DNA from 2 places in the Sulfitobacter sp. THAF37 genome. Region 2 is predicted to be linked to the other one. Evidence: riboswitches for the same ligand, from Rfam matches in the RefSeq annotation. Region 2 holds a riboswitch; the other holds the start of a gene.
What was found. A riboswitch is a leader RNA that binds a small molecule or an ion and turns the genes downstream of it on or off. The one in region 2 is predicted to bind thiamine pyrophosphate.
Positions count from the first base shown of each region.

Region 1: another riboswitch for thiamine pyrophosphate. It lies ahead of FIU94_RS04260 (thiamine ABC transporter substrate binding subunit); the one in region 2 lies ahead of thiC (phosphomethylpyrimidine synthase ThiC).

Region 1 is NZ_CP045372.1:841,456-852,498, forward strand. It holds gene FIU94_RS04245 (6,7-dimethyl-8-ribityllumazine synthase) at 1-246, shown strand, start outside; gene FIU94_RS04250 (ATP-binding cassette domain-containing protein) at 311-1,003, opposite strand; gene FIU94_RS04255 (thiamine/thiamine pyrophosphate ABC transporter permease ThiP) at 990-2,543, opposite strand; gene FIU94_RS04260 (thiamine ABC transporter substrate binding subunit) at 2,519-3,502, opposite strand; TPP riboswitch at 3,537-3,637, opposite strand; gene aroC (chorismate synthase) at 3,729-5,060, shown strand; gene FIU94_RS04270 (DMT family transporter) at 5,068-6,003, shown strand; gene cobO (cob(I)yrinic acid a,c-diamide adenosyltransferase) at 6,024-6,620, shown strand; gene FIU94_RS04280 (SDR family NAD(P)-dependent oxidoreductase) at 6,620-7,393, shown strand; gene FIU94_RS04285 (alkaline phosphatase) at 7,441-8,994, opposite strand; gene FIU94_RS04290 (cyclase family protein) at 9,269-10,213, shown strand; gene FIU94_RS04295 (branched-chain amino acid aminotransferase) at 10,376-11,043, opposite strand, start outside.
Region 2 is NZ_CP045377.1:18,984-30,026, reverse strand. It holds gene thiE (thiamine phosphate synthase) at 1-47, opposite strand, end outside; gene thiM (hydroxyethylthiazole kinase) at 110-913, opposite strand; gene thiC (phosphomethylpyrimidine synthase ThiC) at 910-2,712, opposite strand; TPP riboswitch at 2,812-2,928, opposite strand; gene FIU94_RS19990 (glucose dehydrogenase) at 3,162-3,560, shown strand; gene FIU94_RS19985 (pyrroloquinoline quinone-dependent dehydrogenase) at 3,557-5,632, shown strand; gene FIU94_RS19980 (iron-containing alcohol dehydrogenase) at 5,666-6,817, opposite strand; gene glpK (glycerol kinase GlpK) at 6,820-8,307, opposite strand; gene FIU94_RS19970 (ABC transporter substrate-binding protein) at 8,386-10,107, opposite strand; gene FIU94_RS19965 (DUF2160 domain-containing protein) at 10,186-10,458, opposite strand; gene FIU94_RS19960 (SH3 domain-containing protein) at 10,577-10,903, opposite strand; gene FIU94_RS19955 (carbohydrate ABC transporter permease) at 10,903-11,043, opposite strand, start outside.

The sequences.
Region 1 (11,043 bases), on a different replicon from region 2:
GCCGCATTCGTGGTGGACGGCGGCATCTACCGGCACGACTTCGTCGCCGCAGCGGTCGTGGATGGGCTGATGCAAGCGGGTCTGGAGACCGGGGTGCCCGTGCTGTCCGTTTCCCTGACACCCCATCAGTACCAGGAAACGGCGCACCACAACGCCATCTACCGGGAGCATTTCATCGAAAAGGGGCGCGAGGCCGCCCAAGCGGCTCTCGGAATTGTTGAGACCCACCAGACGGTCGGTGCCTGACACCTCAGGCGTCACCGTGGTATTTGAGGCAGACGGGCCGGGCTTTCGGGCAGTTCCAGCTGTCTCAGCCCAGGTAGTCTCTGAGTTCCGGCGGCGGGTTGTCCATCAACGCCACCGCCGGTTGCGGCGCATGCGCCACCCCACCGGCGACAAAGATCACCTCGTCCGCTATGCGGCGCACGTCGTCGGGGGCATGAGTCACCATGATCAGCGCCGCCCCGGTTTCGGCCACCAGGTCCTGCACAAGATCCAGCATCTCGTTGCGCAACGCCGGGCCGAGTGCCGCAAATGGCTCATCGAGCAGCACCAGCGGCCGGGCCTGCACCAGCACCCGCGCCAGAGCGGCGCGGCTTTGCTGACCGCCCGACAACGCGCCGGGCCGCCTTTGCGCCTGATCGGCCAACCCGACCCGCTCCAGCGCCCACGCCACGCTGTCGCGATCGGCCTCTGTCAGCCGCATGTGGGGGTTGATGCCCAGCCCGACGTTCTGGGCCACGCTCAGGTGCGGGAACAGGTTGTTGTCCTGAAACAACATCGTCATCGGCCGCGCGCCCGGCGCGGCATCCGTGATATCCCGCCCGTCCCAGCTCAGGCGCCCCGCACTCAGCGGGACAAAGCCGCCCAGCGCGGAAAGCAGAGTCGATTTTCCCGCACCTGACGGCCCGATGACAGCGTATTTCCGTCCCTGCTCCAACGCCATGTCCGCGTCCAGCTGGAAGCTGCCCAACGTGATTCTGGCCTGTTCAATCCGCAACACCGCTGCGCCCTCCCCTGTCGCATATCCAGAAGATACCAAGCGCCATGACCAGCAGCAGCAGCGCCGCGCCAGCGGCGGCCTGCATCTGGTAGGCGCCCATCAGCCGGTACATCTGCAACGGCAGCGTCGCGCGGTCGGGATCGGCGAACAGCGCGATCACGCCGAGGTCGCCGATGGACAACGCCCCTGTCAACCCGGCCGCAAAGCCGATCTGTGGCCGTAGACGCGGCAAAATCACCCAGCGCCACAATGACCATCCCCGCATCTTCAGCGCCGTGGCCAGCCGCCCATATTCACGCAGCGTATCCCGCAGGCGGGGCACCATGATCCGCAGGGCGAACGGCAACGCCATCAGCGCATTGACCAGCGCGGTCACCGGCAACGCCAGCACGGCGGGGTCTACCACCGGATTCAGCAGGATGAACCATCCCGTCCCGATCATCAGTGGCGAGGCGGAGAGACCAAAAAGGCCTATTGCCTCAACACCCCCGGTCGCGCGCCCGGCGATCCACCCGGCCATCGGCAGCGCCAGCAGCAACAGGACCACGATGCTCAGACCCGCGACACCCAGCGACACGCCCGCCGCCTGCCAGACCGATGCGGGCATCAGCGGCACCCCCAAGAGACCGCGCAGCACGACAGCCCCCAGCGGCACCAGCAGAAAGGCCGCGCCCAGCAGGATCAGCGCGATATCGGACCAGCGTTGCAGCCCGCTGCGGGCATCCCAACGCATCGGCACCCGGTCGAGACCGCCGCCGATGCCCACAGAAGGCACGAACCACAGTGCCGCCAGAGCCGCGGTTCCCGCGACGGCCAGTTGCACCAGCGACAGCAGGGCTGCGCGGGTCAGATCAAAGTCATAGCGAAAGGTCTGATAGATGGCGAGTTCAACGGTCGTGGCGCGCGGCCCCCCGCCCAGCGTCAGCGCCACGGCGAAACTGGTCAGGCAGATGACAAAGATCAGGGCGAAGGCTCCGGGCCCGATCTGGCGCAGCAGCGGCCATTCCAGTGTTCGCGCCACCGCACGTGGGCTAAGGTTCAGTTGCGCGACCAGCCGGAAGCGTTCCGCCGGCACCGCTTGCCAGCCCTGCAACAGAAGCCGCGTGGCCAGCGGCAAGTTAAAGAAAACATGGGCCAACACGACACCGTGCAGCCCATAGACCGACAGCTCCGGCAGTCCAAGGGCCACAAGGCCGGTGTTGAGCAGCCCGTTGCGGCCGAAAACCGCCAGCAGCCCGATCACCGCAACGATGACAGGCAGAATAAACGGCACCCCCAACAGCATCACCAGCACCCCGTGCCCGAAGAACCTCCGCCGCGCCAGGGCGCGGGCCAGCGGTATCGCAAGCAACACGGAAAAGGCAGCCGAAAGCAGCGCCTGCACCACGGTAAAACGGATCGCCGCCAGATCGCCGGGGCCAAAGCCGCCCGGTTCGGCACGCGAGAGTATTCCGATGCCTGCGGCCAGCACCACCGCAACCGTCACGGCGGCAGCGGTGATGCCCGCGTTGCGCGTTACTGGGTCAGCGCGCTGCGCCATGCCTCGATCGCCTTCTCCTGCACGGCGGCGGCTTCAGCCTCGTCGTAAAACAGCACCTTCTCGGGCAGGTCCAGTTCGGCCCAGCCTTCGGGCCATTGTTCCTGCGGCAGGGCCGAAGGCAGCGACCAGTTCGCGGTCGGAATCTGCGTCTGGAACGTGTCCGACATGACGAAGGACATGAACTGGTCCGCCAGCTCGGGCACATCGGTTTGCGCCACCTTGGCCACGGTTTCGACCATGAAATAGTGACCCTCGGGGAACAGCGCCGCGTGCTTGGTGAAATCGTCTTCGGCGAACATGTGATAGGCGGGCGAGGTGGTGTAGCTGAGCACCATGTCCGCTTCGCCATCGGTGAACATGCCGTAGGACGTCGACCAGTCCTTCGTGACCGTCAGGATTTTCGGGGCCAGCTTGCTCCAGGCCTCTTGCGCCTTGTCGCCATAGACGGCCTCGACCCACAGCACCAGCGCGAGACCGGAAATCGACGTGCGTGGATCCTGGATCACAATCTTCACGTCGTCGGACATGTTCAGCAGATCGTCGAATGTCGCGGGCGGATTCTCCATCCGGGTGTCATCAAACACAAAGGCGGTATGCCCGTAGTTGAACGGCAGAAAGACGTCATCCGTCCACTCAATGGGCAGGGTCAGGTCGGAATTGTCTTGTCCATGCGGCGCGAAAAGCCCGGTCGACCGCGCCTTTGCCGTGACATCGGACGTCAGACCGATCACCACGTCCGCCTTGGTCCGCTCGCCTTCGAGCAGCAGGCGCGGCATCAGATCGCCGGTCGAGAATTGCAGATCGCAATCGCAAACCTTCTCGAACTCGGTCTCGATCGTCGGGCCGGGGCCCCATTCGGATGTGAAGTAATCCCCCGCATAGACCGTCAGCACAGGCGTCTGGGCCTGCGCTGCGCCCGCGGCGAGTGTCATTGCAGCAGCAAAAGTGAGATGTCTCATGGCATCCTCCAATATGCGGCGTCAGAAAGCGTTGGATGGATGTCCATACCTTCCCTCCGCCGGTGTTAACCGGTTCAGGTTCAACGGGTCCGCACTCACGTACATCTCAGCTTTTCAGCCCCCCGAGGTATGACAAGAGCTAGGCCGCCGGTTGCGGACTTGCAAGGCGAAACCGCTTGAGGCCCCCCAACGGCCCCGGTAACAGGGTCATCAAAGGAGCTTCGCAATGTCGATCAACAGCTTTGGCCACCTTTTCCGTGTGACCACATGGGGCGAAAGCCACGGACCCGCCCTGGGTGCCACGGTCGATGGTTGCCCCCCCGGCGTCCCGGTGGATGCCGAAATGATCCAGCACTGGCTGGACCGCCGCAAACCGGGGCAGAACAAATACACGACGCAACGGCGCGAGGCGGACGAGGTCCGCATCCTGTCGGGTGTGTTCGAAGGGGTGACGACCGGAACACCGGTTCAGCTGATGATCGAGAACACCGACCAGCGGTCAAAGGACTACGGAGACATCAAGGACAAGTTCCGCCCCGGCCACGCCGACATCACCTATTTCCAGAAATACGGTGTGCGCGACTATCGCGGTGGCGGGCGGTCCTCGGCCCGTGAAACCGCAGCTCGGGTGGCGGCAGGTGGACTGGCCCGCGAGGCGATCAGGGCAATGGCGCCCGATGTGCAGATCACCGGCTACATGGTGCAGATGGGCCCGCACAAGATCGACCGCGATGCCTTTGACTGGGACCAGATCGAACAGAACCCGTTCTGGGTACCCGATGCCAAAGCCGCGACCGATTGGGCCGACTACCTTGACGGGCTGCGCAAATCCGGCAGCAGCGTGGGCGCCATCATCGAAGTTGTCGCCCGCGGCGTGCCCGCCGGTCTTGGCGCCCCGGTCTACGGCAAGCTGGACACCGATCTGGCCGCCGCGATGATGAGCATCAACGCGGTGAAAGGCGTGGAGATCGGTGAAGGCATGTCGGCGGCGATGCTGACCGGCGAGCTGAACGCGGATGAAATATTCGCTCCCACCGCGTCCGAGGACATCGTCGAGGTCTTTTTCAAAGGTGCCAGACTGGACTCCACCGGAGCATATATCATCCGTCCTCAGAACGAGAACGACAAGGAACGCTGGTTCAAGGTGAAGGATCTGTTCCATTTCACCGAGACCAAGGGCGGCATGACGCTTCAGGTCGTGCGCAAGGCGCTGAACAAGCGCATGATTGCAAATGGCGGCCTGCCGGTCGTGAAACGGGCGGGGCCGAAATACTCTTCCAACCACGCGGGCGGCATTCTCGGCGGGATCAGCACGGGTCAGGACATCGTGGTGCGCTTCGCGGTCAAGCCGACCTCGAGCATCCTTACCACGCGCAGGACGATCACCAAAACCGGCGAGGAAACCGAGATCATCACCAAGGGCCGCCACGACCCCTGCGTCGGCATCCGCGCGGTCCCGGTGGGCGAGGCGATGATGGCCTGCGTGCTGCTTGACCACATGCTGCTGCACCGGGGACAGGTGGGCGAGAATCGCGGCATCATCGGCCCGGGCGCATGAGCCATCCATGAAGGTCGAGGATTTCTCAGCAAGACCCGCGCTCGGCGTTGCTCTCAAGATCACGGCGATTTTCCTGTTCACCTGCATGTCGGCGATCATCAAATCCACTTCGGACGAGATTCCGCCGGGCGAACAGGTCTTCTTCCGATCCCTCTTTGCCATCCCGATCATCCTGATCTGGCTCGCTCACCGTGGACAGTTGAAAATCGGGCTCAAGGCAAAGAACCCGATGGGACACGTCTGGCGCGGGCTGTTCGGAACCACCGCGATGGGCCTGACCTTTGCCGGTCTGGGCCTGCTGCCCCTGCCCGAAGTCACGGCCATCGGGTTCGCCACCCCGATCTTCACCGTATTGCTGGCCGCGGTGATGCTGGGCGAACGCATCCGGCTGCTACGAATCAGCGCGGTGGCGGTCGGGCTGTTCGGGGTGCTGATCATCCTTTGGCCCCGCTTCGGCAGTTCACAGCTTGACCACATGGCCACCGTCGGCGCCATGCTGATCCTCGGCGCAACCATGATGCGCAGCCTGGTCCAGGTACACCTGCGTCAATTGGTGCAGAACGAACACACCGCCGCCATCGTCTTTTATTTCTCCGCCACCGCTTCGGTGCTGTCACTGCTCACCCTGCCGTTCGGCTGGGTCGTCCCCACCGGCCAGACCGCGCTGCTGCTGGTCTCTGCCGGGCTGGTCGGCGGGGTCGCACAAATTCTCGTCACGTCGTCCTACCGGTTCGGCTCCGTGTCGATGCTGGCCCCCTACGATTATACCTCAATGCTGTTTGCGATCATCCTCGGCTACGTGATCTTCGGCGAACTGCCCACGATCATGATGCTGGCGGGGGCCGCGCTGGTGATCTGCGCGGGCGTTCTCGTTATCTGGCGCGAGCACCAGCTGGGCATGGACCGCAGCAAAGTACGGGCCGTATCCGACCCGAAATCCTGACCCTCGAATAGGAGAGTGCCATGACCGATCAGTCCCACAAGGAAAAGATGCAAGAGCGTCAGACCGAGCAGCGCAAGAAGGTGGCCGAACTGCAGGACCCCGAGGCTGGGCTGGTGCTGGTCCACACCGGCGCAGGCAAGGGCAAGTCATCCTCCGCCTTCGGCGTCGTGGTACGTGCCCTCGGCTGGAAGCAACGTGTTGGCGTCGTCCAGTTCATCAAGGGCAAGTGGAAGACCGGCGAGCGGCTGTTTTTTGACCGGCTCGGCGGCGTGGATTGGCACACCATGGGCGAAGGTTTCACCTGGGACACCCAGGACAAGGAACGCGATATCGCCGCCGCCCAGGCCGCCTTTGCCAAGGCCCGCGAGATGATGGAAAGCGGCGACTATGATCTGGTCGTGCTGGACGAGATCAACATCGCCATGCGGTATGAATACCTGTCTGTCGATCAGGTCATCGAAGGGCTGGAGGCCCGCGACAAGCGTACCGGCGTGATCCTGACCGGCCGCGATGCGAAACCGGAACTCTGCGACTATGCCGACCTGGTCACTGAAATGACCGAGGTGAAACACCCCTTCAAGGCCGGGATCAAGGCGCAGAAGGGCGTTGATTTCTGATGACGACCCAAGACGGCAAGACCGCGAAAGTTGCGCTCGTCACTGGCGCTGCGCGTGGCATCGGGCTGGCCACCGCAAGGCTCTTTATCGAAGAGGGCTGGCTGGTCGCGGCACTGGACCGCGACGCGGAGGAATTGCAAAAGGCAACCGCCGACCTTGGTCAGGCGGCCAGCGCCTATGTCTGCGATGTGTCGGACCCGGGGGCAGTGGACCAGACCGTCGCGGATGTGCTCTTGCACTTCGGGCGGATCGACGCGCTGGTGAACAACGCGGGCGTCGCCGATTTCGGCCCGATCGAACAGACAGATTTCGGCCGGTGGCGCCGGGTGATGGACACCAACCTCGATGGCGTATTCCTGATGTCGCAGGCGGTCACACCGGCGCTGAAGGAGACAAAGGGCGCCCTGGTCAACATCGCCTCCATCTCCGGGTTGCGTGCCTCTACTCTTCGGGTCGCCTATGGCACCTCCAAGGCTGCGGTTATCCAGCTGACCAGGCAACAGGCGGCGGAACTGGGTGAATACGGCATCCGCGCCAACTGCGTCTGCCCCGGCCCGGTGCGGACCAAACTGGCGATGGCCGTGCATACCCAGGACATCATCGACGCCTACCATGACGCGATACCGCTGAACCGCTACGGCACGGAGCGCGAGATCGCCGAAGTCATCGTATTCCTCTGCGCGGAGAAGGCCAGCTATGTCACCGGGCAGGTCATCGCTTCTGACGGCGGTTTTGAAAGCACGGGCGTCGGCCTGTCCGCGCTGCGCAAATAGGGCGGACCTGTTCGGCCCGCCCTACGTGATACCTCGAACGGCGTGATTCAGATCGACGCGCCCTTGGGGTCCAGCGTGACCGAGTAAAGTTCGGTATCTGCCCGGTCCATCAGCCGCACCGTCATCTGCTGCGTCTGCGCGTCGATGTCGACAAGGCCAAAGAACTGCAATCCGGCGCTCGGCGGCAGGTTCACCTGACCCTCAGCGGGCGCCTTGACGAACTTCAGCTCCGGGCCAAATGTCGCGTCCAGCGCGTTCGGCCCGAAGGTGCCCGCGTGCAGCGGCCCTGACACGAATTCCCAGAACGGTTCAAAGTCCTGGAACTGCGCTTTGTCGGGGTTGTAATAATGTGCCGCCGTGTAATGCACATCTGCGGTGAACCAGACGGTGTTCTGCACCCGCGCGTTCTTGATGAACCGCAGCAATTCCGCGATTTCAAGCTCTCGACCGCCGGGGGCGCCGTCGTTCTTGTTGGCCACGCCTTCGATCTTGTCGCCATCCGGCACTACCAGACCAATCGGCATGTCGGAGGCGATCACTTTCCACGTCGCCGTGGAGTTTGTCAGCTCCCGCTTGAGCCATGCCATCTGTTCGGACCCCAGGATCGTGCTGTCCGCGTTGATCTCGCTTTCCTGAGATGCACCATTCGGGCCTCGGTAGCTGCGCAGATCCAGAAAGAAAACGTCCAGCATCGGACCATAGTTGATCTTGCGGTAGACGCGGTTCGGCTCTGCGGGCGTGATCCGCAGCGGTGTCATCTCGTGGAACGCCTGAGCGGCGCGGGCCGCCAGGACATGCACGGATTTTTCGGTGTAACGGTCATCGCCGCTCAGGTCCTTGGAGGCGGACCAGTTGTTGACGACCTCGTGGTCGTCCCACTGCATGAACGTCGGCACCTGCGCATTCAACGCCCGCACATGTTCGTCCAGCATGTTGTATTTCCACTGGCCGCGATATTCGTCCAGCGTTTCGGCGACCTTGCGCTTTTCATCGGGCAGGACAACGTTCTTCCACACACCGCCGTCGGGCAATTCGACCTCATCCTGCATCGGGCCATCGGCATAGATCGTGTCGCCCGAGTGCAGGAAGAAATCAGGCGTATGGCGGGCCATCGTGGCATAGGTCCGCATGCCATCCGCGTCGATGCCCCAGCCCTGACCGGCCGTGTCGCCGGACCAGGCAAATCGCACATCGCGGCGCGCCGTGGGGGCGGTGCGGAACCGGCCCACCAAGGGTTCGGAGGTCACGTTGAGGTCGGTCAGATCGGCGGCGGTGAACCGGTAAAAGATGTCCTGATCGCTCGGCAGGTCCTGCAGCAGGCGCTTGACCGCCATGTCATGGCCCGGCACCGCGTCCATGCTGGGCAGCTGCCGTGCATTTGCAAAGCTCTCCGTGGTCGACACTTCGACCATGACACGCGATGGGCGGTCGGTCCGGGTCCAGATCATGCCGGAGTTCGTATCCACATCCCCGGACTGGACACCGTGGGTGAACACGGGCCGGGAGGACGCACGGCTGATGGCCGGCATCGCCAGCGTTGCGGCAAAGGCGGCGGACCCCGCCAGCATGGAGCGGCGGGTCGGGCGCAGAAGTCTGGTCATGGATGGGTTTCCCTGTCTGGATGAATTCTGCGCCACACAAACCGCAGCCGCGTAACGGCCTGCCGACAGTTTCATGACAAGTCTTTCAAGCTTTCATGACAGCATCCGACACATCCCGTCTCACCGGGTTCCCCGTGGGTAATTACCCGGCCCCTGCCCGGTTCAGCCCGGACCAATCCACCGGGGATTCCCGTGACCGGGAAGTTTTCGTGTAACCTTTGCTCAGGGCCCGACCGAATCTCGCCCGCGGCCCGCAATTCTAGGGAGGAAAACCATGACAAGATTGATGACCGCCACACTGGCCGCGCTGGTACTGGCGGCAAATGCCAGCTTCGCGCAGGATTGCGCGCCTTCGAAATGGGGTGCGGATGACACGATCGGTTCCGCCAACCTGGTGACGCCCGAACGCACGCTGGAGGCTGCCAAGCTGATCAAACAGGGTAAATCCATGCCGCTGGGCATCACCATCGGACCGGACACACCCGCCTTTCCGCCCCGGTCGCTGAACCTGCAGGTGGTGCAACCGAACCAGCAGGGCGGGCAGAAATTGTCCAGCTTCGGCTACGAGGGCAATTACAACGACGATATACTCCAAACCTGGATCGGCATCGGTTCGCAGCTGGATGGGCTGGGGCATCTGGGCGAAGGCGGGCATTACTACAACTGCCTCGACGAAAAGGAGATTTCCGCCATCACCGGCCTGACCAAGCTGGGCACCCATGACGTGCCGCCACTGGTCGGACGGGCCGTGATCCTCGACATGGCCAAACATGCCGGCAAAGAGGTTATGGCCGCCGGGGAACACTTCGGATCGGAAGAGATAAAGGCTGCCGCCGAGGCGCAAGGCATCACCATGGGTGAGGGCGACATCATCCTGTTTCACACCGGCTGGACCGAAGGGATGCTGGAAAGCGACCCGATGCAATGGGGCAGCGCGGAACCCGGCCTGACAAACGAGGGCGCGGTCTATCTCGCCTCGCTCAACCCGCTGGCGGTGGGCGCTGATACCTGGGGGCTGGATGCCATCCCGCCCGCTGAAGGGGACAAGGTGTTCTATGGCCATGTCACCCTGCTGAAGGACAACGGGATCTACATTCTTGAGACCATGAACGTCGGCCCCTTGCTACGCGACGGGGTGAACGAGTTCATGTTTGTCCTCGGCCAGCCCCGGATCAAGGGAACGGTCCAGGCAATGATCAACCCAGTTGCCCTCTACTGAACGCTAAGACTGCCGCGCCCGGCCAACACGGGCGCGGCTTTTCGTCCTGGATTACGACTGCGCCGCTTTCAAGAAGATACCGGCCAAAAATCGTTGCTCTCGGCCAGTTCAGCGTTGATCCGTCTGGCAGGCGCCAGCCTCCCCCACAGACTCGGGCGGCTGTCAGCTCCGGACAAGCTTTTCGTAGCTGTCCGCGATGTCGCGGGTCATTGCCCCGACCTCGAACGTATAGTCGCCGATCTGTCCTACCGGGGTCACTTCGGCGGCGGTGCCGGTCAGCCAGCACTGCTCGAATCCTTCCAGCTCCTCCGGCATGATGTGGCGTTCGTGCACTGTGATGCCCTTGTCCTTCAGCATGCCGATCACCGTCTGTCGGGTGATGCCGTTGAGAAAGCAGTCGGCGTCGGGCGTGTGGACCTCTCCGTCCTTGACGAAGAAGATGTTGGCGCCCGTCGCCTCGGCCACGTAGCCGCGGTAATCCATGAACAGCGCGTCCGAGCAACCCTTCGCCTCTGCCGCATGTTTCGACATGGTGCAGATCATGTAGAGGCCCGCCGCCTTGGCATGAACGGGGATCGTCTCGGGGCTGGGGCGCTTCCACTTGGAGATATCGAGCTTTGCGCCATTCATCTTGGCATCGCCGTAGTAGGCACCCCAGGCCCATGCGGCGATTGCCAGACGCACGGGATTGCGAGCCGATGCCACGCCCATATCCTCACCCACACCCCGCCAGGCCACTGCCCGGACATAGGCATCTTCAAGGCCGGAGGCCTTCAGAACCTCGGCCTTCGCTGCCTCTATTTCGTCCACCGAATAGGGAATTTCAAAGT
Region 2 (11,043 bases):
ACCGCTGTCGCCCCGCCCGCCACGGCGGCGCGGGCGGTTTCCACCATGCCGACCCCGGCGCAAAGGCCGGGATCGAGCACGAGGTAGAGCGAGAGGTCAGGACATCGCCTCACGCGGGCACCGCCGCGTCGCGGATGACCACGTCGGCCAACGCCTCCGGCGTGACCGCCGTCAGCGCATCGAGGAACCGTGGCGCAAAGCTGCCCGGCCCCGCGGCGCCCGCATGCGCCTGCGTCCCCGCCACCGCGAAATGGGCCAGCGCGCCCACCGCACCGTCAAAGGGATCTTCGGCCACCGCCGCATAGGCCCCGCAGAGGCAGGTCAGCGAACAGCCAAGCGCGGTGTTCATCGGCATGAAGGGCGAGCCGCCCTCGATCCGCACCGCGCGGTTGCCGTCGGTCACATGGTCCACCGCGCCGGTTACTGCGACCACCGCCCCGCTGGAGCGTGCCAGAAGCCGCGCGCCCTCTTGCGCCGCCTCGACGGCGTCGCGCCCGTCGACCCCCTGGCCCCGGCTGGCCTCGCCCGCCAGCGACAGAATTTCCGAGGCATTGCCCCGGATGATCGTCGGACCCAGCGCCACCAGTTCGGCCGAGATGCGTCGCCGGTAGCCGGTGGCCTGACAGGCGACAGGGTCCAGCACCCAGGGCCGCCCCGCGTTCTGCGCCCCCCGGATCGCGGCGCGCATCCCTTCGACGAAGGGCGCGCTGAGCGTGCCGATGTTGACTGTCAGCGCCCCGGCGATGCCGGCGAATTCCTCGGCCTCTTCGGCGTCGGATACCATCGCGGGCGAGGCCCCGGCGGCGATCATCACGTTGGCGGCGATGTTCATCGCAACGTAGTTGGTGATGCATTGCACCAGCGGCGGTTCGTCCCGCAGGGCCTTCAGCAGGGTTTCGGGTCTCTGGCTCATGTCTTGTCCTCCAGCGGGATATACAGCTTTCCGCCTTCACGGAATTTCTCGGCCATGCGTTCCATGCCGTCCTTCTGCGCCTCGGCGCGGATGTCGTGGGAAATCCGCATGGAGCAGAACTTCGGCCCGCACATCGAACAGAAATGCGCGACCTTGTGGGCCTCTTTCGGCAGGGTCTCGTCATGCATCGACCGGGCGGTTTCGGGGTCGAGCGCGAGGTTGAACTGATCCTCCCAACGGAATTCGAACCGCGCGCGGCTCAGCGCATCGTCGCGGGCCTGCGCCGCCGGATGCCCCTTGGCGAGATCCGCCGCATGGGCCGCGATCTTGTAGGTGATCACACCGGTCTTGACGTCGTCGCGATCCGGCAGCCCGAGGTGCTCCTTGGGCGTCACGTAACACAGCATCGCGGTGCCGAACCAGCCGATCATCGCCGCCCCGATGCCGCTGGTGATGTGGTCATACCCCGGCGCGATGTCCGTGGTGAGCGGCCCGAGCGTGTAGAAGGGCGCCTCACCGCAGGTCGCAAGCTGTTTGTCCATATTGGCCTTGATCTTGTGCATGGGCACATGGCCCGGCCCCTCGATCATCACCTGGCAGTCCTTGGCCCAGGCGATCTGGGTCAGTTCTCCAAGCGTCTCCAGTTCCGCAAACTGGGCCTGATCGTTGGCATCGGCGATGGAGCCGGGGCGCAGCCCGTCACCGAGGCTGAAGGACACGTCATAGGCCCGCGCGATGTCGCAGATCTCGTCGAAATGCTGGTAGAGAAAGCTTTCGCGGTGATGGTGCAGGCACCACTTGGCCATGATCGACCCGCCGCGCGATACGATCCCCGTGACCCGGTTCACCGTCATCGGGATCATGTGCAGCCGGACCCCTGCGTGGATGGTGAAATAATCCACCCCCTGCTCGGCCTGTTCGATCAACGTGTCGCGAAAGACCTCCCAACTCAGGTTCTCGGCCACACCATCGACCTTTTCCAGCGCCTGATACAGCGGCACGGTCCCGATGGGCACCGGGCTGTTGCGGATGATCCAGTCGCGGATGTTGTGGATATTGCGCCCCGTCGACAGGTCCATAACCGTATCCGCGCCCCAGCGCGTGGCCCAGACCATCTTTTCCACCTCTTCCGCCATCGAGGAGGTCACGGCGGAATTGCCGATGTTGGCGTTGATCTTGACGAGGAAATTGCGCCCGATCGCCATCGGCTCGGCCTCGGGGTGGTTGATGTTGGCGGGGATGATCGCCCGGCCCCTGGCGATCTCGTCGCGGACGAATTCCGGGGTGATGATGTCCGGGATCGCCGCGCCGAAGCTTTCGCCGTCCCGCGCCAGCGCCACGGCCTGTGCCTTGCGGCCGAGGTTCTCGCGGATCGCGACGAATTCCATTTCCGGCGTCACGATCCCGGCACGGGCATAGGCGATCTGGGTGACGGCCCGGCCTTCCGTTGCGCGACGGGGCGGATTGCGGACGGGGAATTCCGGCACCAGCCGCGCCCCCTCGGCAAAGCCGTTGTCGGCGGGAGTCGTGTCGCGGCCCGCGTAGGTCTCGGTATCGCCACGGGCCGCGATCCAGCCCTCGCGCAGGCGCGGCAGGCCCCGGTCGAGGACGATCTCGGCCTCCGGGTCGGTATAGGGGCCGGAGCTGTCGTAGACGGTGACGGGCGGCTCGCCCGCCGTGGGGTGCAGGTCGATCTCGCGCATCGGCACGCGGATCTCGGGGTGCCGCTCGCCCGCGTGCCAGACGCGGCGCGAGGCGGGCAGCGGCCCGGTGGTGACGGTTGGGGTCAGGTCTTTCATCGGTCGGAGCCTCCATGGCCATAAGCGTTGGAGACCCAGTTCCGCGTCGAATGGAGGAAACGGCAGCACAAATGTCGAAGACATGTCGGGCCCTGCGCCCATGCAGCCGGTGCACCATCCCTACGCCAGTGTGAACTGGATCAGGTTCGTCGGGTCACTGCGCTGCAAGCGCCAGCAGTATCTCAGCCCCTTGTCGGGACCCCCCGGGTGAGTGGGGCCAGACTGCGCCGGGGACACCGGGTTTGTCAACGGCAGCCGGACGGGAGGCTTGTGCGCCTTGCCTTCCCGCTGCTTCTTTCGGCGGGCCGATGTCGGCCTGAGCGACAATGCGCTGATGCCGGAAGTGGAAAAAACCTGTTCGGCATGGAACGGATGCCGATGAGAGATCGTTCTGCTCACGAGGATAATTGAATCCCCGCCCCAACCTCTTCCATGTCATTGGAGGTTTCATGCCAGACACGACAGCTTTGCCCAATCATCCGGACCGTCACAGGACCGTCTGGGGGGTCAAGATATTAGGTTGGATCAGCATCCTGCTCGGGGCGCTGATCTTTTGCCTGGGGACGTGGCTCATCCTGCTCGGTGGAAGCTGGTATTACGGGTTGGCTGGCCTGGGTCTGTTTGTGACCGGTGTCCTGCTTAACCGGTACATGATGGGGGCGGTCTGGGTCTATCTCGCGGTCTGGATCGGCACCGTGATCTGGGCGTGGTGGGAGGTCGGGACCGACTGGTGGGCGCAGGTGCCGCGCCTCGTGGCACCCACATTGATCCTCATCTTCGTACTGCTGTGCATTCCCGCGCTGTCGCGCCACGCTTCCAAGACATTCACATCGGCAGGTTCCACATGATGCGTCTTATCTCTTCCGCCCTTATCGCCTTGCTGGTCGGCGCGCTTTCGCTGCATGCGCAGCAGGCTCAGTCGCCCGATCCCGCCACGCCACCCGCGACAGTCGAACAGTCGGACCAGCTGCCACCCTCGGGGGCAGCAGACGACGACAGGGCCGCGCGGCCACAGCGGGAGGTCGGCGCGGACTGGCCCTTCTGGGGCGGAGACGCGCAGGCCACGCGGTATTCCCCGCTGAACCAGATCACCCCTGAAAACGTCGCGCAACTGGAAGAAGTCTTTACCTTTCACACCGGCGACCTGCCGGAGGGCACGGCGGAAGGAAAATATTCGCCCGAGGTCACACCGCTGAAGATCGGCGACGATCTGGTGATGTGTTCCGCGATGAACATCCTCATATCGGTCGATGCGGCCACCGGAGAAGAAAACTGGCGTTACGACCCCGGCGTCCCGAACGAGGCGATCCCCTATGGCGCCACCTGCCGGGGCGTGTCGGTCTACACCGATCCCGACGCCGGCGACGACGATCCCTGCGCAACCCGCGTGATCCAGGGGACGCTGGATGCCAAGCTGATCGCGGTGGACCTTGCCACCGGCAGCCCCTGCGAGGGCTTCGGCGAGAATGGCACCGTCGATCTTTGGCAGGGTATCGGCGAACGCGTTCCGGGCTGGTATGCCGTCACCGCCCCCCCGGCCATCGTGCGCGGGGTCATCGTGACCGGGGCGCAGGTCAAGGACGGCCAGGCCGAAGACGCGCCTTCGGGCGTGATCCGGGGCTACGACGCGGTGACAGGCGAACTGGCCTGGGCATGGGACCTTGCCGCGCCGGAGCAGAACCGCAACGGCCCGCCCGAGGGCGAGGTGTATACCCGCGGCACGCCGAACATGTGGACCACGGCTGTCGCCGACGAGGAGCTTGGATATGTCTACCTGCCGATGGGCAATTCCTCGGTCGACTATTACGGCTCCAACCGGTCCGACGCAGAGAGCGAATATGCGTCGTCGCTGGTGGCGCTCGATGCCACCACGGGCGAGCCTGTCTGGCATTTCCAGACCGTGCGGCACGATGTCTGGGATTACGACCTCGGCTCACAGGCGACATTGCTGGACTACGAGGGGACGCCTGCGGTGCTGCTGCCGTCCAAGCAGGGCGACATCTACATCCTTAACCGCGAGACGGGCGCGCCACTGACCCCGGTGGGGGAACTGACCGATCTTCCGAAAGGCGAGGTCGAACCAGACTTCATTTCGGATACGCAACCGGTCAGCGAATGGCACACATTGCGAAAGCCCCGGCTGGAGGAAAAGGACATGTGGGGTTTCACCCCCATCGACCAGCTGTGGTGCCGCATTCAGTACCAGCGGGCCAACTACGATGGCTTTTTCACCCCGCCTTCGACTGAACGACCCTGGATCCAGTATCCGGGCTACAATGGCGGGTCCGACTGGGGGTCGGTCGCGGTGGACACCGATCGCGGGATCATCGTGGCCAATTACAACGATGTGCCCAACTACAACCGGCTTGTGCCGCGGGACGAAGTCACCTCGCAGCCGATCAACGAACAGCAGGCCGGGGGCAAGACCGGCGCGAAAGCGGAAGGCGCCGCCGATCCGCAGGCCGGATCGCCCTATGGCATCAATGTGAATGCGGGCTGGCGCAACGACGTGACCGGCGTGCCCTGCACCCGTCCGCCATATGGCGGGATACGGGCCATCGACCTTGCGACCGGAAAGACCTTGTGGGACCGCCCGCTGGGCACCGCGCGCCGCAACGGACCGTTCGGCATTCCGTCGATGCTGCCCTTCGACATCGGCACGCCGAACAACGGCGGCTCGGTGGTGACGGCGGGTGGTCTGGTGTTCATCGCCGCCGCGACGGATAACCTGTTCCGCGCCATCGACATCGAAACGGGAGAGACCCTGTGGTCCACCGTGCTGCCCGCCGGTGGTCAGGCCAACCCCATCACCTACGAGGTGGACGGGCGCCAGTATGTCATGGTGACGGCCATGGGCCACCATTTCATGGAAACCCCTGTGGGCGACGAGGTGATCGCCTGGGCCCTGCCCAAGCAGTGACCCGCGCCCGCCGTCTGGCGCCGCGCGGCCGACCTAAAAGGCGTCCGACAGGATTGCGACGTAGCCTTCGGCGGGCAGTGGCACAGCGTTCTTGCGGCTTGAGGACGCGGCGCTGCCCTGTGCGGCCAGATCTTCGATGTGACCGAGCGCCAGCCCATGCGCCGACAACCGGGGCAGCCCCCGGTCGTTCATCCACTGCTCGAACCCGGACAGCGGACCCATGCCTGCCGCAGGAGGAAACGCCGCGTCGATTGCCGCGATGCAATACCTGATCCGGTCCCGTACCTCGGGCACCGCGTCGGCGTGTGCAAGGTTCGTCCGAAGGGTCGGCACCAGAAGCCTGCCGCAAAGCGCACCGTGCGGGGCACCCAGTCGCGCCCCGAGGACAGAGGCCAGACCATGCGCCGCGCCCAGCCCGGAGTTTGCCAGCGCGAGGCCGCTGGACAGGCTGGTCCAGCACATGTCCTCCCACGCGGTGGGGTCGTCCGCCGCATCGACGACCCCGCGCAACGCCCGCAGGCCCAGCGGGATCGCCGGGCCGCACAGTGCCGTGGTGAACGGGGTTGCGGCGTTGGAGGTGTAGCTTTCGATGACCTGGGTCACGGCGTCGAGACCGGAGGCGAGCGTGACGGACGCAGGGGCCGATTGCGCAAGCGCAGGATCGACCACGGCGATGTCGGGGATCAGCGCCGCCCCCCGAAGACTGATCTTGGCGCCTTTCGCGGGCACGTCGATCACGGCGTTGGCTGTCACCTCCGCCCCGGTCCCGGCGGTGGTGGGCAGCGCGATCAGGGAGATGTCGCGCCGCGCGGGCAGCGGCGGCAGATCGGCGAAATCCTCTGGCAGGGTCAGGCCGTGTTCGGCCAGTGCCGCCAGCGCCTTGCCCATGTCCAGGACCGCGCCGCCGCCGCATGCGATGACATGGGTCGGCGGGTCGAGCCCAGCCAGCGCCGCATTGACGTCGCCGATCCCCGGCTCGCCCCCGCAGGAGATCACGGTGATGTCATAACCCGCGCGGCGCAGCGTGGCCAGAACCGGTGCCGCCGCCCGACCGCTGCCGCCCTGAACGAACAGGATCCGCGCGGACCCCGGCCCCAGCAGGTCGGGCAGATCCGCCGAACGCCCGGTGCCGAAATGCACCGCCGTCGGGCAGGAAATGGCGAAGTGCCGTGCCGCTGACGTCACCTTCAATAGGCCAGCGTCGCATTGATCGCACGCTTCCAGTTGGCGTACTTGCGGTCCCGGGTCGCCGGGTCCATCGACGGCTCGAACTGCCGGTCCAGCGCCCAACCCTTGGCAAAGGCATCGCGGTCGGGCAGCACGCCCGCTTTCATCCCCGCCAGCCAGGCAACGCCAAGCGCCGTGGTCTCCAGCACCTGCGGACGGTCGACGGGGGCGTCGATGATGTCGGACAGGAACTGCATCGCCCAGTCCGAGGCGCTCATCCCGCCGTCGACACGCAGGACCGGATCGGCCCCCTGCCCGGTCCAGTCGGCGTGCATCGCTTCGAGCAGATCGCGGGTCTGATAGCCCACGCTTTCCAGCGCCGCCTTGGCCAGTTCCTTTGGCCCGGAATTGCGCGACAGGCCAAAGACCGCGCCACGGCAGTCCGGGTTCCAATAGGGCGCGCCGAGACCGGTGAAGGCCGGAACCAGCACAACGTCCTGCGCAGGGTCGGCGGTCTCGGCCATCGGTTGCGTCTCGGAGGCTTCGCGAATGATCTTCAGCCCGTCGCGCAGCCATTGCACGACCGCCCCGGCCACAAAGATCGACCCCTCCAGCGCATAGGTCGGCTTGCCGTCGAGCTGGTAGGCGATGGTGGTCAGCAGCCGGTTTTGCGACCGCACCGGGGTATCGCCGGTGTTCAGCAGGGCGAAACATCCGGTGCCATAGGTGGATTTCAGCATCCCCGGCTCAAAACAGGCCTGACCGATGGTCGCGGCCTGCTGATCGCCCGCGACGCCCAGGATCGGAATGGGCCGCCCGAAAAGGTCGCTGCGCGTCTCGCCAAAGGTGGCGGCGCTGTCACGCACCTCGGGCAGCATGTTCATGGGGATGTCGAACAGGTCGCAGATCGTCTGGCTCCACCGGCCTTTGCGAATGTCATAGAGCATGGTGCGCGCCGCGTTGGTGGCGTCTGTCACATGCGCAGCACCACCGGTCAGCTTCCAGATCAGATAGGTATCGACCGTGCCGAACAGCAGCTCGCCCCTTGCGGCGGCGTCGCGCGCGCCCTCGGCGTTGTCGAGGATCCATTTCAGCTTGGTCGCCGAAAAATAGGGGTCCAGCAGCAGTCCGGTGCGGTCCGCGAACATCTCGGCATGGCCTGCCTCGCGCAGGGTGCGGCAGAAGTCGCCGGTGCGGCGGTCCTGCCAGACGATGGCATTATGCACCGGTTCGCCGGTCCTGCGGTTCCAGACGACAGTGGTTTCACGCTGATTGGTGATGCCGATGGAGACGATATCCTTTGCGTCGATCCCGGCCCGTTCGATGACCTGACGGCAGGTTCCGGCGGTCGACGCCCAGAGGTCGCGGGGGTCATGTTCGACCCAGCCCGATTGCGGAAAGATCTGGGGAAACTCCTCTTGCGCGGTGGCGTGGAGGTTCAGGCCTTCGTCAAACAGGATCGCGCGGGAGGATGTGGTGCCCTGGTCGATGGAAAGAACGTATTTCATATCGTGTCCGGCAGATTGGAAAGTCTTTGAAATGGCATGGGGGGCCTGCGCCCCCCATACAGGTATCATGATGGGGACTTATTCCCAGGACTTGATCAGCTCATCGTAGGAGATGGTCTTGGGCTCTTCGTCCTCGTTTTCCAGCTTCGCCTTGGGCGAGCCTTCCATCGACAGCCACTCCTGCGGGTCCCTTTCCTCGTTCAGCTTCGGTCCGATGTCGCCCTGCACGCCTGCGCGTTCCAGACGCTCCATCACCCGCTCCTGATCCGCGCAAAGGGCATCAAGCGCCTCTTGCGGGGTCTTGGCACCGGACATGGCGTCACCGATGTTCTGCCACCAAAGCTGCGCCAGCTTGGGGTAGTCCGGGACGTTGGTGCCGGTGGGCGACCATGCCACACGGGCGGGCGAGCGGTAGAACTCGACCAGACCGCCCAGCTTGTCCGCACGTTCGGTGAAGCTTTCGTGCTGGATGGTGGATTCACGGATGAAGGTCAGGCCGACATGGGACTTCTTCACGTCCACGGTCTTGGAGGTGACGAACTGCGCATAGAGCCATGCCGCCTGCGCGCGGTCCACGGGCGTCGATTTCATCAACGTCCACGACCCCACGTCCTGATACCCGATCTTGGTGCCCTCTTCCCAGTATACGCCGTGCGGCGAGGGGGCCATGCGCCATTTGGGCGTGCCGTCCTCGTTCATCACGGGCAGACCTTCCTTGACGGTATCGGCGGTGAAAGCCGTGTACCAGAACATCTGCTGGGCGACGTTACCCTGCGCCGGGATCGGGCCGGCTTCGGAGAAGGTCATGCCCGCGGCTGCCGGGGGCGTGTACTTTTCCAGCCACTCGATGGCCTTGGTCACGGCATAGACCGCCGCGGGGCCGTTGGTCGCGCCGCCACGGGCCACGCAGGACCCGACGGGCTGCGACTGGTCGTTCACCCGGATGCCCCATTCGTCCACCGGCAGGCCGTTCGGCTCGCCCTTGGATCCGGCACCGGCCATCGACAGCCAGGCGTCGGTATAGCGCCAGCCCAGCGACGGGTCCTTCTTGCCGTAGTCCATGTTGCCAAAGACTTCGCCGTCGACACCCATGTGGCTCAGGTCGCGCCCGGTGAAGAATTCGGCGATGTCCTCGTAGGCCGACCAGTTGACCGGAACGCCCAGTTCATAGCCGTAAGCCTCCTGGAAGTCGGCCTTGTTCTTGTCGTCGTTGAACCAGTCGTAGCGGAACCAGTAGAGGTTCGCGAACTGCTGGTCTGGCAGCTGGTACAGCTTGCCATCCGGCGCCGTGGTGAAATCGGTGCCGATGAAGTCGGCCAGGTCCAGGCCGGGGTTGGTCACGTCCGCGCCTTCGCCCGCCATCCAGTCGGTCAGGTTGCGCACCTGCTGATAGCGCCAATGCGTGCCGATCAGGTCGGAGTCGTTGATATAGGCATCATAGACGTTTTCGCCCGACTGCATCTGCGTCTGAAGCTTTTCGACCACGTCGCCTTCGCCGATCAGGTCGTGCGTGACCTGGATCCCGGTGATCGCGGTAAAGGCGGGTGCCAGCACCTGGCTTTCGTAGGTATGGGTGGTGATGGTTTCCGACACGACGTTGATCGACATGCCCTGATAAGGCTCTGCCGCGTCGATGAACCATTGCATCTCCGCTTCCTGATCTGCACGGCTGAGCGCCGACATATCGCCGATTTCCTCGTCCAGGAATGCCTTGGCCGCGTCCATGTCGGCAAAAGCCGGACCACTGAACATGCCAAGTGCCAGCACAACGGCGGTACTTGATTTCAGATTGAGTTTCATCTTTTCCTCCCAGTTTTCGAAACTACGCTTGATCTTATGCAGCCGGACGACAGCCCGGCGGCGGTCGAACCACATTGTCTAGACCCAGCGAAACACCGCCGCTGCATAGACAAGGCAGACAATCAGGGCATACGGCTGGTTTGCCCCGACAATTCCGAGCCATGCCAGATTGATAAAGGCGCTGCCCAGAAGTGTGATGAAAAGACGATCGCCGCGCGTCGTCTCCATGCCCAGAACGCCACGGCGCGGCGTTTCGGGAAACTTGATAGCGAGAAAGGTGAAGGTGATCAGCAGCGACGCGATGATGATGAAGAAGATCGCGGTCGGCCATGTCCAAGCCATCCAGTCCATGTTCAGGTCCCTCCATTCGAGACGTCGATGCGACCGCGCGCCATTCCGCCCTGCGCCGACGCCGGGATGGCAGGCGAAAGGATCAGCGCAGGGGCCGTATATGTCAGTTTGCGCGGGGTCACGGGTAGAACTCGCACCATGCGTCGTAGATCCAGCCGCGGAACTTCACCGCCTTGCCGTTCCTGGCGCCGTTCTCGACGTAAAGCCAGTTGCCCTGGCCGCCGTAGACGAATGCAGCATCGCCGTTATAGAGGCTGCCGATCTGCTGGTACTTGCTGCCGGGACCCGTGCGCAGCGCCAGAAAACCGTCGCCATTGGGGTCCAGCCCCTTGATCAGACAGCCGGTGTCGGTCGGGCCGCGGTTGCCCGGTACGACGATGTTCTGAGCCGATGCGGTGGACGCCAGCGCCCCCAGAACAGCCAGCGATATCAGTGTTTTCTGCATCAAACCCTCCCCAGGGCAAAGCCCTTGGCGATATAGTTGCGGACAAAATAGATCACCAGCGCACCCGGCACGATGGTCAGGATCCCCGCGGCGGCGAGCACGCCCCAGTCGATGCCGCTGGCGCCCTGTGTCCGTGTCAT